3 regions of the Sphingomonas fuzhouensis genome follow, and region 1 is predicted to be linked to each of the others. Evidence: riboswitches for the same ligand, from Rfam matches in the RefSeq annotation. Region 1 holds a riboswitch; each other region holds the start of a gene.
The links. A riboswitch is a leader RNA that binds a small molecule or an ion and turns the genes downstream of it on or off. The one in region 1 is predicted to bind cobalamin.
Positions count from the first base shown of each region.

Region 2: another riboswitch for cobalamin. It lies ahead of U1H82_RS00520 (HoxN/HupN/NixA family nickel/cobalt transporter); the one in region 1 lies ahead of U1H82_RS18025 (TonB-dependent receptor).
Region 3: another riboswitch for cobalamin. It lies ahead of U1H82_RS00630 (DUF1636 domain-containing protein); the one in region 1 lies ahead of U1H82_RS18025 (TonB-dependent receptor).

Region 1 is NZ_JAXSQY010000013.1:838-6,579, forward strand. Features, by position in the region: gene U1H82_RS18010 (DUF4142 domain-containing protein) at 179-763, opposite strand; gene U1H82_RS18015 (DUF3597 domain-containing protein) at 902-1,324, shown strand; gene U1H82_RS18020 (hypothetical protein) at 1,752-2,069, opposite strand; cobalamin riboswitch at 2,158-2,376, shown strand; gene U1H82_RS18025 (TonB-dependent receptor) at 2,557-4,719, shown strand; gene U1H82_RS18030 (PepSY-associated transmembrane domain-containing protein) at 4,742-5,742, shown strand, end outside.
Region 2 is NZ_JAXSQY010000001.1:103,844-109,585, forward strand. Features, by position in the region: gene secD (protein translocase subunit SecD) at 1-564, opposite strand, end outside; gene yajC (preprotein translocase subunit YajC) at 569-904, opposite strand; tRNA gene U1H82_RS00505 (tRNA-Pro) at 1,097-1,173, shown strand; gene U1H82_RS00510 (aspartyl protease family protein) at 1,391-2,617, shown strand; gene U1H82_RS00515 (septal ring lytic transglycosylase RlpA family protein) at 2,672-3,247, opposite strand; cobalamin riboswitch at 3,348-3,550, shown strand; gene U1H82_RS00520 (HoxN/HupN/NixA family nickel/cobalt transporter) at 3,725-4,795, shown strand; cobalamin riboswitch at 4,818-5,016, shown strand; gene cobW (cobalamin biosynthesis protein CobW) at 5,196-5,742, shown strand, end outside.
Region 3 is NZ_JAXSQY010000001.1:127,116-132,857, forward strand. Features, by position in the region: gene U1H82_RS00610 (cobyric acid synthase) at 1-249, shown strand, start outside; gene cobS (adenosylcobinamide-GDP ribazoletransferase) at 234-950, opposite strand; gene U1H82_RS00620 (histidine phosphatase family protein) at 947-1,504, opposite strand; gene cobT (nicotinate-nucleotide--dimethylbenzimidazole phosphoribosyltransferase) at 1,501-2,511, opposite strand; gene U1H82_RS00630 (DUF1636 domain-containing protein) at 2,508-2,915, opposite strand; cobalamin riboswitch at 3,006-3,190, opposite strand; gene fumC (class II fumarate hydratase) at 3,292-4,692, shown strand; gene U1H82_RS00640 (trimeric intracellular cation channel family protein) at 4,733-5,374, opposite strand; gene U1H82_RS00645 (glycine zipper 2TM domain-containing protein) at 5,512-5,742, shown strand, end outside.

The sequences.
Region 1 (5,742 bases):
AGGGCTGGTCGACAAATGCGGCGGGTGCCATGTCGCTGAGGCTGTGCTGTCCGACTTTATGGCGCTGAACCCGGGACAGCCTTTCAGCCCTCATCATCTTGAGAAAGGCGAGCATGTCGACCATGCTCGCCTTTCTGGGGCATTCGGATGCGCCTGCGCCCGTCGAACGCTGTCGATGTTACGCCTTCAGCCCTTTGGCCATGTTGAGATGCGCGGTCACCGTTGGGATCAGGTCGGTCGCGAAGGTGTTGAGCTGTGGGGCATCGCCGGTCGTGGCATAGGCTTTCAGCGCGTCCAGCGTCTGCTGGTGTCCGGCGGTTTGGCCTGCGATATAGGCTTCGTCGAACGCCTTGCCGTTCAGACCCTTCAGCCGATCCAGCGTCTGCTGCTGCTCGGCGTTCAGAGCCGGGTTGGGGGTGAGGGCGGGCGTCATTCCGGCGGTCAACGTCTTCAGCTTGGCGGTCGATGTCTCATGCGCTTCGATCATCTTGCGGGCGAAGGATTTGACCGAGGCCGAAGCGCCGTTGGTCAACGCCAGTTGGGACGTTGCGATCTCGAAGGCGTCGCTGGCCGCGGCCGTGTTGGCAAAGCTCTGCGCGGCGCTGGTCGTTGCGGTCTGCGTTGAGGCGGGCGCGGTGGTATCCGCTTGGTTGACGGTATCGGCACCGTTCGTCGTGTAGGTCGACGCATTATCCTGGTTCCGGCCACAGCCCGCCAGCGCGAGAAGGGCGGTGGTGGCGATAAGTGTCGTACGGATGGTCATGGCAAACCCCTGAAATTGCGAAGGAGATGGGGGATAAGCGTCTGTCGGGCGATGACGTTCCCATGCGGTGGACCCGGATGGGCCGCTACGTCGTTGAAGCGCGCATCGCCGCGAACCGAACAGCGAAGGAACCAGCCCATGAGCATCTTCGGCAATATTCTGAACAAGATATTCCACCATGGCGGCAACGCCCAGGCGACGCCTGCCCCCAGTCCGGCTCAGCCGACGCCCGCACCGGCCCAAGCCCCGACCCAAGCCGCACCGGCGGCCCCGGCGCCCGCCGCCCCCGCGTCCGCACCGCAAACTGTCGATGTCGGCGCGGTCCTGTCCGAAATGGCGTCCATGAAGGGCGGCGGGGGCCATTATCAAAGCTCGATCGTCGACCTGCTCAAGCTGCTCGACCTCGATTCCAGCCTTGCCGCACGCAAGCAGCTGGCCGACGAACTGGGCGTCCATGCCGCCGAGGATGGTTCGGCCGAGCAGAATATCGCGCTTCACAAGGCCGTGATGGCGAAGCTTGCCGAGAATGGGGGTATCGTTCCCGACAGCCTGCGGAACTGATCCTGGCCGATGGCGACAGGGCCGGGGGCAGCTTGACCCCGGCCCTGTCATCCCCCTCAATTCCGCAAGAGTAGCGGCACCATGGCCGGAAGGCTGCGCCGACAGGTCTGAAACTCATGGCCGGTATCGGGTGAGACATAGAGGAGGCTGTTGATCCGAGCCTTTCTCAGTGCCTCGGTATCGGCGCGGGGATCGCTGCGCGGGCCGGGCGCAAATCCTCGATTACCGATGGGGCAGCGGACTGAGCCCAGGCATCGGGGCCGTCATCATCAGCGTCGCCGTTGCGGGGCGGCACGCTCGTCTCCTCGGCCATGCGCTTCGACGTCGATCCCGGCTTTGCCCCACCCCAAAGCCCCAGGATGCGGCGCGCCTCCTGACCGGATCGCCATCGCTGATGCCCGGCGCTGGAATATGGGAACGTCCCCGGTCAGGCTTTCGCCTTGCGACCTCGCCTGGCAGGGGAGGCCTTCTTCCCTCCTTCGGGGGGCTCGTCCGACTCCACCAGTTCGACCACCTCGAATTGATAGCCCACCCAACCGCGCTGCCGTACCGCTTCGGCCATGGCGGCATCGTTCGCCATGGCCGCCTTGCGCGACTTGGCGTGGCCCCAGAACACGTCCGTCTTGCCGCCACCCAGATCGGCGACGATCCGCCAATAATGGGTGAAGGGCTGCGATGTCGGGCCGATCGTCTTCACATAGCCATCGGGCATCGTCGCGGTCAGATAGCGGTTCTTGCGTGCCATCCCGCCGCCATAGCGCAAGCGTGCCGCCACCTCATCCCGCTTGACGCATCATAAGGCTTCCGCTTAGCGATGCGCGGCCGGAATGATCCGGTGATATGATCGCGCCGGTTCCCCCGACAAGGGGGATTAAAAGGGAACACGGTGAGGGCTTTGGCCCGAATCCGCGGCTGTCCCTGCAACTGTAAGCGGTGAGCGGAACTGCACGGATCGGCCATAGGGGCGATCCAGCCACTGGGGTAACCTGGGAAGGCGCATGTTCCCGCGATGACCCGTGAGCCAGGAGACCTGCCGGCGTCAGGTCGCTCATGCCCGGTCCAGGGGATGGTCGAGGCTAGGTCCGTTCCGACGAGCGACGCCATAAGTGGCGGAGGCGCATGGGTGGCCATGGGGAATGCGGAAATTGGCGTGCCGCACGCATGGCATCCGGCCGTTCGGCAACGATCGGAAGGCCTCGGCTTGTTCGCGACAAGACGCTATGGGCAATAAAATGATATATCATAACAGAATTGGACAGGTCCGACTGGGCCTGTGGGGCGGTGCGGCGCTACTGCTAGGGGCGACCGAGGCCGGGGCGCAAAAGCTTGAGGAGCAGGCAGGCGATCCCACCGTGCTGGTGATCGGGTCGCGTGAGAAACCGGCGCTCGATACGCCCAACGCCACCGGCAGTCGGCTGGGCCTGACCCCGTTGGAGACGCCCGCCAGCATCATGACGCTCGACGGCGACACGATCCGCGCGCGCGGGGACCTGTCGATCGTGGAGGCGGAGACGCGTGCGCCCGGCCTGTCGAGCGTCGCCGATCCGGGCAATGGCGGCACCGCCTTGGCCGCGCGGGGATTTTCGGGGCAGGGATCGGTGCTGCAACTGATCGACGGCGTGCGGCTGTTCCCGGCGGCCGGGACGATCACCTTCCCCACCGACCCCTGGATGGTCGAGCGGATCGACGTGTTGAGCGGCCCCGCCTCGGTTCTCTATGGGCAGGGGGCGCTGGGCGGTGCGGTGAATGTCGTGATGCGCGCGCCCACCGCGCAGACCCATGGCCAGGCCGAGATCGGATACGGCGCGCAGGACAGTTTCCGCGCCGCCGCCGGGCTGGGTGGGCCGCTGACCCCGACGCTCGGCTATAGGGTGGATGCCAGCTATCACCGGTCGGACGGCTATGTCGATCGGGGGCGGTCGGACAGCGTCGCGCTGTCGGGCACGCTGCGCTGGACCCCGTCCGCGACACTGGCGGTGACGGTGCGCGGCGATCATGGCGACCAGCGGCCCATGACCTATTTCGGCACCCCGCTGATCGACGGGCGGCTGAACTTGGCGGTGCGCGATCGCAACTATAATGTCGGCGATGCGCGGATGCGCTTCCGCGACGACCGCGCCTTGATCCGGGTCGACTGGACGCCGAGCGCTTCGGTCAGCCTGTCCAACATCGCCTATGTCCTGACCAGCGACCGCTTCTGGCGCAATCTGGAAAGCTATTGCTGGGTGGGGGCCAGCGGCGCCTGCGCCGACGGATCGGCGGGCACGCCGGGCACGATCCGGCGGAGCAGCAATTACGGCATCCGCCACGACCTGACCCAATGGGGCGATCAGGCCAGCGCGACCTGGCGCACCGGAATCGCGCCGGGCGTTACCAATGCCCTGGTCGTCGGCTTGGACGCCAATCTGGTCCGCTTCACCCATGAGAACGACTTCGGTTCGGTCGAGCAGGTCGATGCGGTCGATCCCTTCGCCTTCGATCCGGGTCGCTTTCTGGATACGCAAGGAATCGCCCCGCGCTATCGCACCCGCACCACCGCGCTGGCGGTGTTTGCCGAGGACCGGGTGACGCTCGGCCCGAAATGGTCGGTGGTCGGCGGTGTGCGCTACGAGGTCGACAATGTCCGTCGCTGGACCGTCGCTACGCCCGATCGCTTCGTGCTGGAAAAGACGTTCCGCAACGCGACCTGGCGGGCGGGGCTGGTCTATCAGCCGGTGCCGGCCCTGTCGCTTTATGCGCAATATGCCACCGGCGTCGATCCGCTGGGCACGCTGACCACCGTATCGACCGGGCAGGTGCAGTTCAGTAATGCGCGCGGCCATCAGGTCGAGGCGGGGGCCAAATGGCTGTTCGCGAACGGCCACGGCACCGCGACGCTGGCCGCCTATCGTATCGTCAAGACGGGGCTGCTCGTCCAGCGCACGCTTGGTAGTCCGGTCGAACAGGTCGGCCAGCGGTCGTCGCAAGGCGTGGAAGCCGCCGTGACGCTCGATCTGCCGCAGGGCTTCGGGATCGACGCGAACGGCACGCTGCTCGATGCGCGGTTCGACGATTTCCGCTCGGGCGGCGTCGATTATAGCGGCCGGACCCCACCCAATGTGCCCGAGGCGCTGGCCAATCTCTGGCTGCGCTGGGATGCGTCGGCCAAGGTGCAGGCGCGCGCCGGGCTGCGTTATGTCGGGCGGCGTTTCTCCGACAATGGCGAGGCGTTCCGCATTCCCGGTTATGCGACGGTGGATACCACCTTGTCCTATGCGCTGACGCCGCGCCTGGCGGTCGATGTCCGCGTCTATAATTTGTTCGACAAGGCCTATGCCGTCACCGCTTATGGCGACCAGCAATGGATATTGGGCCGCCCGCGTGCACTCGACGTGACGCTTCGTGCCGGGTTCTGACCGGCCTTGGGGGAAGGCGGGCTTGCGGCTCGCCTTCCTCACCCATCGCTGGGTCGGGATCGTCACCTGCCTGTTCTTCGCTATGTGGTTCGCAAGCGGGCTGGTGATGCTCTACGTCCCCTATCCGTTGCTCAGCCCGGCGGCGATCTGGGCGGGCGCGCAGCCGATCGATTGGGCGCGGGCAGGACGCGCGCCGGTAGCGCCGGACGCGCGGCGGATCACGCTGGAGATGCGCGACGGAGCGCCGGTCTGGCGGATCGAGAGCCGCGCAGGCGACACCCGCATCCTGTCGGCGGAGGGCGGTGCGGTCGCTCCCGTCGACGCCGCACGGGCCAGGCGCGTCGCGACCCGGTTCGCCGGGCCGGTTCGCACCGTCGAGCGGATCGCGGACGACCAATGGACGGTGGCGGGCGGGTTCGACCGGCATCGCCCCTTGTGGAAAGTCGCGCTGGTCGATGACGCGGGAACCGAACTTTATATCTCCAGCATGACCGGCCAGCCGGTGCAGCGGACCACGCGGACACAGCGTGTGTGGAACTGGCTGGGCTCGGTGCCGCACTGGATCTACCCGACCATCTTGCGCCGCGACCGGGAGGCTTGGCGGCAGGCGGTGATGTGGGTGGCCGGGCCATGCATCGCGGTCGCGCTGACCGGCCTGTGGATCGGCATCTTGCGGCTGCGGGCCGGGCGGCGGCGCTATCGCGGCGGGCGGATGACGCCCTATCGCGGATGGATGCTCTGGCACCATGTCAGCGGACTGGCGGGCGGCGTGATGCTGACGACCTGGATCGTCAGCGGCTGGCTGTCGGTCGATCCGGGCCACGCCTTTGCGGGAGGGGAGGCCCCGGCGGCGGCGATGCGGGCCTATGCCGGGCAGGCGGGCGCGCCGCATGATCTCGACCGGCTGGCCCGGATCGCGCCGCATGCGCGTAGCGTCGCGTGGAGCGGGGACGCCGGGTTCGCCCGGATCGCGATCGACCGCGCCTCGCCGCATCCACGCTGGCTGGAGCAGGCGACGCTTCA
Region 2 (5,742 bases), on a different contig from region 1:
GCGGTTGCTGCCCTGTTGCAGGATCGTCGGCTCCTTGGTGCCCAGCGCGTCGATACGCCGCCGGACGACCTCGGTCGCGGTCTTCATCGCGGTGTCGATCGCCTGGGTCAGCCCCGCCTGGGTCGGCTTCAGCACGAAGCGCGAGGTGTCGACGACCTGGATGTCCCATTCGCGCTGGCCGGTCATGCCCGCCCCGCCGCCGGTGATCGTCAGCAGCCGCTCACGCGCCGCATCCACCTGCGAGGGATCGCGCAGCATGAAGCTGAGCTGGCCGTTCCGCACCGAGATGTCACCGATGTCAATACGCGGATTGCCGCGCCGCATTTCGGCCGCGACCTGATCGCGCATCGTCTCCAGCCGCGTATTGGCGAGGTCGGCGGTGTCTGCCTCCAGCAGCAGATAGCTGCCGCCTGCCAGATCGAGGCCCTTGTTCACGCGGGGATGCGGAATCGCCCCCCATGTGTTGGTGACGCTTTCGGGCAGAAAGCTGGGGATCGCCAGCAGGCACAGGGCCGCCAGCAGCGCGACGATGGAAGCGACCTTCCAGCGGGGGAAATCCAGCATGGGGTCAGTCGTTCGCGGGTTTGGCGGTGGGGTCGAGCACGTCGGTCAGCGTCGCCTTGACCACGCGGACGCGGACGTTCGGCGCGATCTCGACCTCGACCAGCTGGTCCTCGACGCGGGTCACCTTGCCGACGATGCCGCCCGCCGTGGTGACCTGATCGCCCTTCTTGACCGCCTCGATCGACGCTTGCAGCGTCTTCATCCGGCGCTGTTGCGGACGGATCATGAGGAAATAGAAGACGACGAAGACGAGGAGCAGCGGCGCGAGGCTGAGGAACGAGGCGGCTCCGCCGGACGTAGCGGCCCCGGTTGCTGCCTGAGCGGTGAAGGGAATGAACATTCGGACCCGTCTATGCTGAATGGGCACGGGTACGTGTCGACCGATGACGATCGACAAGCCCCCATGTCGGATAGCCTGCCCGCTACCATCGCAGGCGGACAGGCGCAATGGAGAGGCGGATGTGGTGTTGCTGGTATCGCAACATCAAGGCTTGCATCCCGGATAAAACCCGCCTAGAGGCCGCCGCTCGGTCGGGGCGTAGCGCAGCCTGGTAGCGCATCACACTGGGGGTGTGGGGGTCGCAGGTTCGAATCCTGTCGCCCCGACCAATCTTCTACTGACATCGGTGGACGACGATGAAGCGGGCGAAAGCCTGCTTTTTTCGTTTCTGGCGTGTTCTGCTTGTCTCGCGCGGAGTGAGGGCCGGAGGTTTGGCGTCATGGCGGGCCGAATTGGCCCGGGCCGAGGCGATGGCTTGCAAGCACGCCATAAGAGGATGCATTGTACCCATCTGATGGAACGGCATCAGAGTTTTGGGGGGCGATGGTGAGCAAACTGGCGGCGATACGGGAACGAAGAGCAGCTGCAGCTCGCAAATTGCTTGTCGCCTATGCTGCAATTGTCGGTGTCATGCCCGTGCAAGCGCAGGACGCTACTACTCCGCTGCCAGCCACATTTACCAACCCGCCATTGTTCTGGATACCGGATGCGGGATCGGGGTGGATAGACTTCAATCCTGAGGGTAACCACATCGTCATCCCCGTCATGTTGAACGGTCAGCCCGCCAAGGCCATGATCGACACCGGATTCGACTATCTCGCCGTCAGCAAATCCTATGCGGACGCCCATCACCTCCCGTTGACGCCATGGGGCAAGCCGCCCCTTAGTGTGGGGGGACCAACCCAATATTACACCACACCCTCCGTTGCGATCGACGTCGGTGTCTTTCGCACGATAAAGCCCGGTGCCGTCACCGTCCTTGATCTCAGCAACCTTGCTGTTTCGAATTTGAAAGGCGTCGATGTCGTGATCGGCCTACCCTTGCTCGGCCCCTTCGAATGGCAGGTCGATCAGGATCATCATCGCTTCCGATTGATGAAAAGCGGTACGATCCCTCTGAGCGACGGCATCCCGATCAGGGTTGGCCCGAATAATTCCAGACTGGTCACGGACATCTCGGTCAATGGCAAGTCCGTGTCACCGGTCATGATCGACACGGGCAGTGATGATCCAATGTCCCTGTCCGCGAGAATAGCCGAGGTGGCGGGATTCAAGCCTCAGACCGACATAGCATCGATCGGTGCGGGCGGCACCGCGACTCAGCCGCTGGGCCGAGTGACGGACTTCATGATCGGCCAGCATAAGGTTGCCGACGCTTATGCCACTATTGAGTTTAGCGGTTGGGTGGGATCGGGCATCCAGGCCCTGGTCGGAATGGGGACCTTGCGCGCCTATAACATGACGGTCGATCTCACCGCAGGGCAGATGACATTGGAGCCTCGAACCCGGCCTGCTGCTCCGATCAAGAGAAGCCGAGACGGCATACAGGGGTTCGTTCGCGACGGTCGATGGGCCATCGCGCATGTCATGCGGAACTCGCCCGCGATGACGGCGGGGCTGAAAGCGGGGGCCGAGATATGTGCGATCGACGGTAGGCCGGTCTCGCAGGAGTTGCTCGATGGTTATTGGAGCAGGGCGGCATCCGGCACTCGCCACGTACTGAAGCTTTGCGACGGTCCGTCCCGGGCGATTACGCTCCGCTCATTCTACTGACCCGGGCGTGCATTCCGCCCGCCCGAACGCCCGAAACTGGCGGAACTGCTGTTTTTACCGAACCGCCATCCCCGCCGCCGCGATCTGCGACAGCAAATTCGCCCGCACTGCATCCGATACCGGCGGCAAGGGCCGCGCCGCCTTGCCGTGGCGCAGGCGTTCGCGGTCCTTTTCGTCCGGCTCCACCCGACGCACCCGCACCGCCGCCTTACCGACCGCGCGCAGGCCCAGCTGCTCGGCGGCACCGCGCGAGAGGTCTATGATTCGGGACGATCCCGCGAAGGGTCCACGATCATTGACCCGCACGATGATCCGCCGCCCGGTATCCAGCGCGGTCACCTCGACATAGCTGGGCAGGGGCAAGGTGGTGTGCGCCGCCGTGGCCCAGCCGGGGCGGAAGCGTTCGCCGTTCGCGGTACGCTTGCCCGATTCGTTGCCATACCAGCTGGCATAGCCCAGCATGTCATAGGTCGTGTCCTCGGCGGGAACATAGGTGATGCCCCGCACCGTATAGGGCTTGCCGATCCGCACCGGAAAATCGCTGACCGGGCGGTAATTCCCGCCCGAACACGCCGCCACCAGGCACGCTGCCGCCGGGGCCCATTGCCGCAATCGTCTCACATCGATCATGGCAGCGGGATTAAGCCGCGCGCACCGCCCGATAAAGCGGTTTGCGCCTCCATCCGCCGCAGACTATCCCCGTGCCGACCGGCAGGGGCTTTCAGCTCCACCGCCGGTCGATCGCGCCGGTGCCCTTCGGGGCTTGAAACGGGAATGGGGTGAAAATCCCCAGCTGTCCCTGCAACTGTAAGCGGCGAGCGCGTGATGCCGGTTCCTGCAACAGGGAACAGCCACTGGAGCCATCCGGGAAGGCCGCATCGCGGAACGCTTCGACCCGCAAGCCAGGAGACCTGCCGGTGCGAGTCGCTCTTGCCGCGATCCAGGGGGTGGTCATGGCTAGGATATATTGTATCATTCGAGCGACGCCACCTGGCCGACACGAATCGGAACCCGGCCGGGCGCGCGCCCGCCTTCGACCGGGGACGACCGCGCGAGCGGAAGGTCGGCCGCCAGTCGCCATGGCGCTTTGGGGGAGGTTATCCACCCATGTCCGAAGTTTCTGCCCATACCTCGCTGACACGTCCACCGCTCAAGCACCGCGTCGCGCTGCTGATGGGGGCGCTGGTCATCGTCAATATCGCCGTCTGGGGCTGGGCGTTCAGCGTGTTCGCGGGCAACAGCCTGATGCTGGGCACCGCCTTGCTCGCCTATAGCCTGGGGCTGCGGCACGCGGTCGATGCCGATCACATCGCCGCCATCGACAATGTCACCCGCAAGCTGATGCAGGACGGCCAGCGTCCCATTGCGGTCGGCCTGTGGTTCGCGATCGGCCATTCGGCCATCGTGCTGATCGCAGCGACCACGGTGGCGCTGGCGGCGAGTACCTTGTCCGACTTCGAGGCGTTCGGGCAAAGCGGCGGGACGATCGCCACCATCGTCTCGGCCAGTTTCCTGTTCGCCATCGCGATCATGAACCTGATCATCCTGCGCGACGTCTGGACCCGCTTCCGGCGTGTCGCGCGCGGGGAACCGATGGCCGAGGCCGATGCCGACATGCTGTTTTCGGGGCAGGGGCCGCTGTCGCGACTGTTCCGCCCGCTGTTCCGGCTGATCCGGCGCAGCTGGCACATGGCGCCGTTAGGGTTCCTGTTCGGGCTGGGCTTCGACACCGCGACCGAGGTGGCGATATTGGGGCTGTCGGGGTCGCACGCGGCGGACGGCGTGTCGCTGGCGACGATCCTGGTCTTCCCGGTGCTGTTCGCGGTCGGCATGGCGCTGATCGACACCGCCGACGGGCTGGTGATGCTGGGCGCCTATGAGTGGGCGTTCGTCCATCCGCTTCGCAAGCTCTATTACAATATGACGATCACGCTGGTTTCCGCGCTGGTGGCGCTGGTGATCGGCGGTATCCAGGCGACCGCCTTGCTGGCCGAGCGGTTCGGCTGGACGGCGGGGCCGTTCCGTTATGCGGGCGCGCTGTCCGAGCATTTCAACGTGCTGGGCTTTGCGATCGTCGGGCTGTTCGTTGTCTGCTGGGGGGCGAGTTTCCTCCTCTATCGCTGGCGCGGGTTCGCGGCGATGGAGGCGCGAATTGCAAAGCCCAGCGCGGCGGGATAAATGCCGCTGATCGGGAGCGAAAGCCCTCGAAGATCGCGCCGGTGCCCGCAAGGGCTTTAACGGGAATGGGGTGAAAATCCCCGGCTGTCCCTGCAACTGTAAGCGGTGAGCGAGCGATGCTGGTGCTGTTATAGGCACGGCCACTGGAGCCAATCCGGGAAGGCGCATCTCCTTCGCTTCGACCCGCGAGCCAGGAGACCTGCCGGCGTCATGGTCGCTCTTGCCTGGACCCAGGGGGTGGTCGGGGCACGGTTCTCCGTCGGGGAGCGACGAAGCCATGCGGCCGGGGCCGCATCGGTCGCCGACAAGCGGGGCGGACGCATTCGACAGCGCCCGTCCGTCACCGCTCCGGCGATGGGCCCCTTCCGCGCTCGCTCGTCCGGCGCGTCGGAGAATTACCATGCGTGACCTATCCAAGGTCCCCGTCACCATCGTCACCGGCTTTCTGGGCGCGGGCAAGACCACGCTCATCAGTCACCTGATCCGAAACGCAGGCGGCCGTCGCCTGGCGGTGGTCGTCAACGAGTTCGGCACATTGGGCGTCGACGGCGACATCCTCCAGTCCTGTGCCATCCCCGACTGCCCGGCGGAGAATATCGTCGAGCTGGCCAATGGCTGTATCTGCTGCACCGTCGCCGACGACTTCATCCCCACGGTCGAAAAGCTGTTGGCGATGGAGCCGCGCCCGGATCACATCCTGATCGAGACCTCGGGGCTGGCACTGCCCAAGCCACTGCTGAAGGCGTTCGACTGGCCCGCGATCCGCTCGCGCATCACCGTCGACGGCGTGGTGGCGCTCGCCGATGCGGAGGCCGTCGCGGCGGGCCGCTTCGCCCCCGATCTGGACGCGGTCGAGGCACAGCGCGCCGCCGACCCCAGCCTCGATCATGAAACCCCCTTGTCGGAAGTGTTCGAGGACCAGCTGGCCTGCGCCGACATCGTCCTGT
Region 3 (5,742 bases), on a different contig from region 1:
GTGGGGCATCTCGCCGATGGTCGGGCGGAGGGGGCGATGAGCGCCGACGGCTTGGTCGCAGGCAGCTATATCCACGGTCTGCTGGGCGAGGCGGGGCAGCGGGCGGCATGGCTGGCGCGGATCGGGGTGACGGCTGCCGGGCCAGACCACCGCGCCGATGTCGACGCCGCCCTCGAGGCGATCGCCGCGGTGCTGGAGGCGCATGTCGATTGCGACGCGCTGCTGCGGATCGCTCAGAGCGCCGAGTAGAGCGCGGCGATGAAGAGCAGCGTGGTCTCGGTCAGTTCGATGCCCGCGCCGTGCACATCGCCGGTCACGCCGCCCAGCCGCTGCCGGAACCACCAGGCGAGGCCGATAAGAACCAGCGGCGCAAGGGCCAGCGGCGGATAGACCCAGCCCAGCATCACCACGCCGATCAGCCAGCCGATCACGTCGACCGGCCGCACCGCGCGCGAAACCATCGCGCCCAGTCCGCCGGGGCGCAACGGCGGCAGGACGCGCGCCCAGACTAGCGGTCCGATCCGCGCCGCCGCCGGGATCAGCGCGATCATCGCCCAGCCTGGCGGCGGGACATGGTGGAGCAGCACCAGCTTGGCGAGAAGCTGGAGGACCAGCACCACCACCCCGAAACTGCCGATATGCGGATCGGCCATCACCGACAGCAGCCGCGACCGATTGCCATGCGCCGCGCCCAGCCCGTCGGACAGGTCGGCCAGCCCATCCAGATGCAGTGCCCCCGTCGCCCAGACCCAGGCGATCAGCGCCGTCAGCGCCCCCATCCACGGATCGACCCGCGCGCCCAGCCAGCCCGCGCCCGCCACCAGGACGCCGATCACCAGCCCCGCCAGCGGATACAGCCGGATCGCCGCTGCAAAATCCGCGTCGTCCGCGTCGATCCGTGGCATCGGCAACCGGGTCAGAAAGCCCAGCGCGACGATCAGCGCCTTCATGCCGTGACCAGCCCCGTCACCTGCGCGGTGCGGGGCGTGCCGTCCCACACATCCAGCGACACCAAGGCGGCATAGGGCAGCGCGAACGACCAAAGCGCGCGAAGGTCGAAGCCGCACAGCACATGCAGCGCGGCGCGCATCGCACCGCCATGGGTGACGATCAGCGTCGGCTCCGGCGCCAGATCGGCGATGGCGCCGCCCACACGGGCGACCAGATTGGACCAGCGTTCGCCGCACGGCGGGGGCGCGGTATCGGGGTCGGCCCAGAAACGGTGCAGCGCCTCCGGTTCGATGTCCCTTGCCGCCAGCCCGTCCCACTCGCCGAAATCCAGCTCCCGCCAGCGCGGATCGATTTCAGCCGGACCGATCGCCTCGGCAGAGGCGCGCGCGCGCGACAGGTCGGAGGCGATGCGGCGGGTCACGCTCAGCCCTCCCGCCCGTGCGACACAGGCGGCGATGCCTTCGACCGTGGCTGGACTGTCGGTCCGCCCCAACATCCGCCCCGTCAGTTCGGGCTCGCCATGCCGAAGCAAATGGAGGCGGAAGGGGGTCACGCGCTCGCCACGCCCGCCTCGGCAAAGGTCGCCATATGCGCATGGGCCGCGATCGCCGAGCGGATGACCTGGACCGCCACCGCCGCGCCGCTCGCCTCGCCCAGTCGCATGTCGAGTGACAGGATCGGCACCAGCCCCAGCCGCGCGAGCAGCAGGGTATGGCCCGGCTCGGCCGAGCAATGGCCCGACAGGCAATGGGCGGTGATGGCGGGATTGGCGAAGGCGAGCGGGGCCGTGGCGGCGGTGCCGATAAAGCCGTCGAGCACCACCGGTATCCGCTTCATCCGCGCGGCCAGCACTGCGCCGGCCATGCCCGCGATCTCACGCCCGCCGAGACGGCGCAATATCTCGAACGCGCTGGTCAGATGCGCGCGGTGCAGCGCCAGCCCGGCGGCCACCGCCGCGTCCTTGCGCGACAGCCCGGCCGCGTCGACGCCGGTGCCGGGCCCGACCCAGATCGCCGGTTCCCCGCCGAAACTGGCGGCGGCCAGCGCGGCGGCGGCGGTGCTGTTGCCGATCCCCATCTCGCCCAGGACCAGCAGGTCGGCATCGCCCACCGCCTCCGCCCCGTCGGACAGCGCGGCCAGGCATTCCGCCTCGCTCATCGCGGGGGCGGTGGTAAAGTCGGCGGTCGGCCGGTCGAGGTCGAGCGGCACGACGGCCAGTTCCAGCCCGGCGGCTGCCGCCAGCGCATTGATCGCGGCCCCGCCATGGGCGAAATTGGCGACCATCTGCGCGGTCACTTCCTGGGGAAAGGCGCTGACCCCGCGCGCGACGACGCCGTGATTCCCGGCGAAGATGACCACGCGGCCGCGATCGATCCGGGGGCGCTCGACCCCTTGCCAGGCGGCGAGGAAGATCGCGATATCCTCCAACCGCCCCAGCGAGCCCGGCGGCTTGGTCAACTGGCCCTGTCGCGCGGTCGCGGCGGCACGGGCCTGGTCATCGGCCTGGGGCAGGGTTGCCAGCGCCGTCTCAAAGGCGGCGATCGTCGGAAAAGCGGTCATTCGACGACAAATCCTTCCGGGGGGGTGCGGGTCAGGAAATGGCCTTTCACCCCTTGCGGCCATTGCTTGTAGGGCACCTGTCCCCAGTCGCTGTCGGCATAAGCACGGGCATAGTCCAATATGGCGCGCGCGGCATCCTCATCGGGGGTGAACTTGCCCATGACGTAGCCGACCTTGCCGGGGCAGCGCAGATGGACGGTGCAGAAGGACTGGCAGGCAAATAGGCAGGGCATCTCCTCGACCGCGACATGCGTATAAGCGGGATCGGACGCCTGCACCCGGCGCAGCGCCTCGACCAGCAGCGCGCCGCCGCGCTGGCCCTGGTCGTTCTCGCGCGCGTCGTCGGACAGGCGGCAGGTGTTGCAGGCGACCACGGCGGGGCCGTTCGCGGCGGGCTTCAGCATGAAAATGGCTCGTACATCGGGCAAGTCTCCATAGGCGCTGTCGCCGCGCGAGGGGAAAGCCCCGTTTCGTCCGGTACACCCTGACCAGCCGAAGGACGACCGCGACGGGCAGGTCTCCTGGCTCGCGGGTCGGCACCGGTCCGCCGCCTTCTCGAGCGTTGGCCCAATGGCGTCGTGGCGGACGGCTCGCCGCTTACAGTTGCAGGGGCAGCCGGGGTGTCGCACCCCATTCCCTTTTCATCCTCTTTCAAGGAACCTGTCGCGAGGGCGGCGATAGGCGGATGGGGGCGGGGTGGCAAGTGTTGCACCCTCGTCTGTCGGCGTCATGACGACTATGTAACCGGAACCCTTGGCCCCATCGGTGAGTCCCTGACGCATGACCCAGAACGCCACCACCCGCACCGAAACCGACTCGATCGGTCCCATCGAAGTCCCCGCCAGCGCCTATTGGGGCGCGCAGACCGAGCGCAGCCTGGAGAATTTCCCCTTTGGCGCGCGCGAGCAGATGCCGATCGGCATCATCCATGCGCTCGCCATCGTGAAGAAGGCGGCGGCGCGGATCAATCGCGGCCATGGCCTGGTGGCAGAAAAGGCCGACGCGATCGAGGCGGCGGCGCAGGAGGTGATCGACGGGCGCCATGACGACCAGTTCCCACTCGTCATCTGGCAGACCGGATCGGGCACCCAGTCCAACATGAACGCCAATGAGGTGATCGCGGGCCGCGCCAACGAGATGCTGACCGGTACGCGCGGCGGTAAGTCGCCGGTCCACCCCAATGACGATGTGAACCGCGGCCAGTCGTCCAACGACACCTTCCCGACCGCCCTGCACGTCGCCGCCGCGCTGGCCGTGACCAAGCAGCTTTTTCCGGCGCTCGACCGGCTCTATGCCGCACTGGATGCCAAGGCGAAGGAATGGGACGCGATCGTCAAGATCGGCCGCACCCATTTGCAGGACGCGACGCCGTTGACGCTGGGTCAGGAATTTTCGGGCTATGTCCAGCAACTGGCCAATGCCCGCGACCGGATCGAGGGGACGCTCCACCGCAATATCCTGCCGCTGGCGCAAGGGGGCACGGCGGTCGGCACCGGGCTGAACGCGCCGCATGGCTTTGCCGAGGCGATCGCGGCGGAGATCGCCGACGCCACCGGCCTCGACTTCGTCACCGCGCCCAACAAGTTCGAGGCGCTGGCGAGCAATGACGGGCTGGTCGACCTGCACGGCACGCTGAACGTTCTGGCGGTGGCGCTGACCAAGATCGCCAACGACATCCGCCTGCTCGGCTCCGGCCCGCGCTCGGGGCTGGGCGAGTTGGAACTGCCCGCCAACGAGCCGGGCAGCTCGATCATGCCGGGCAAGGTCAACCCGACCCAGTGCGAGATGCTGACCATGGTCGCGGCGCAGGTGATCGGCAACAATGCCGCCGTGACGGTCGGCGGCCTGCAGGGCCATCTGGAACTGAATGTCTTCAAGCCGCTGATCGGCGCGAATGTGCTGCGCTCGATCCATCTGCTGTCGGTCGGTATGGAGAGCTTCGCGACCCGCACGGTCGAGGGGATGACGGTCAATCGCGACCGGATCACCGAGTTGCTCGACCGCTCGCTGATGCTGGTGACGGCGCTGGCGCCCGAGATCGGCTATGACAATGCCGCCAAGATCGCCAAACATGCCCATCATAAGGGACAGACGCTGAAGGAAGCGGGTCTGGAACTGGGGCTGGTCGATGAGGCGACGTTCGATCGGGTGGTGCGGCCCGAGCTGATGCTGGGGCGGTGAACGTGAGGGGAGGGGGCAGTCTATCTCCTGTCATCCGTCTTTAGCCCCGGTCCTCCCACCCCTTGGCCGGATAGGCGGGCAGGGCGATGCGGTAATGGATCGCCGCCCCACGCAACAGAAAGCCTGCCAGCGCCGCGATCGGCCCGGCCAGCGGCACGCCCAGTTGCGTCAAGATCACATAGCTGGTCGATGCCAGCGCGGCGGCGGTGACATAGAGTTCGGGGCGCATCAGGATCGATGGTTCCCCCGCGATCACGTCGCGGATGATCCCACCGACACAGGCCGAAACCACGCCCAGCATCGCCGCCGGGATCGGCGTGATGCCATAGCCGCTCGCCTTGGCCGCGCCGTACACCGCATAGGCGGCCAGCCCGACCGCGTCGAACCAGTCGAGCGCGCTCCCGCGCCACCAGCGCTCGGGCGTGAGCCACACTGCCACCGCGACGATCAGGCAGACCAGCGGCACCCGCGCATCATGCACCCAGAAAACCGGCGCATCGATCAGCAGGTCGCGGAGCGTGCCGCCGCCGACTCCGGTGATAAGCGCGAAGAAGACCAGCGTGACCATCGTCTGGCGATGCTTGGCCGCCGCCAGCGCGCCCGACACCGCGAACACGGCGAGCCCCGCCAGATCGAGCCAGGGCATCACGGCGGGCAGCATGGCGGTCGGTTGGGGCAGCATCGGCGCCGACCCTAAAGGCGCTTTTCCCTATCGGAAAGGGCATGGTTTACATGAACGCGACGTTATCTCATGTTCATGCAACGGACAGTAGAAGTAGGACGTTACGGCGTCAGATCAAATTCGAAAGGAAGTTTGTCATGCGGAAGTTGATGCTTGCTCTGGGCTGCACCGCGATGGTCGTCCCCTCGCTGGTCCTGCCCGCCACCGCCGCCGATGCGCAGCGCCGCTACAAGTATCGCGAATGGCGCGATGACCGTGGCCGCGTCCGCTGCCGCAAGCCGGACGGCACGACCGGCCTGGTCGTGGGTGGCGTCGCGGGCGCGCTGCTGGGTCGCACCATCGATACGCGCGGCGACCGCACGCTGGGC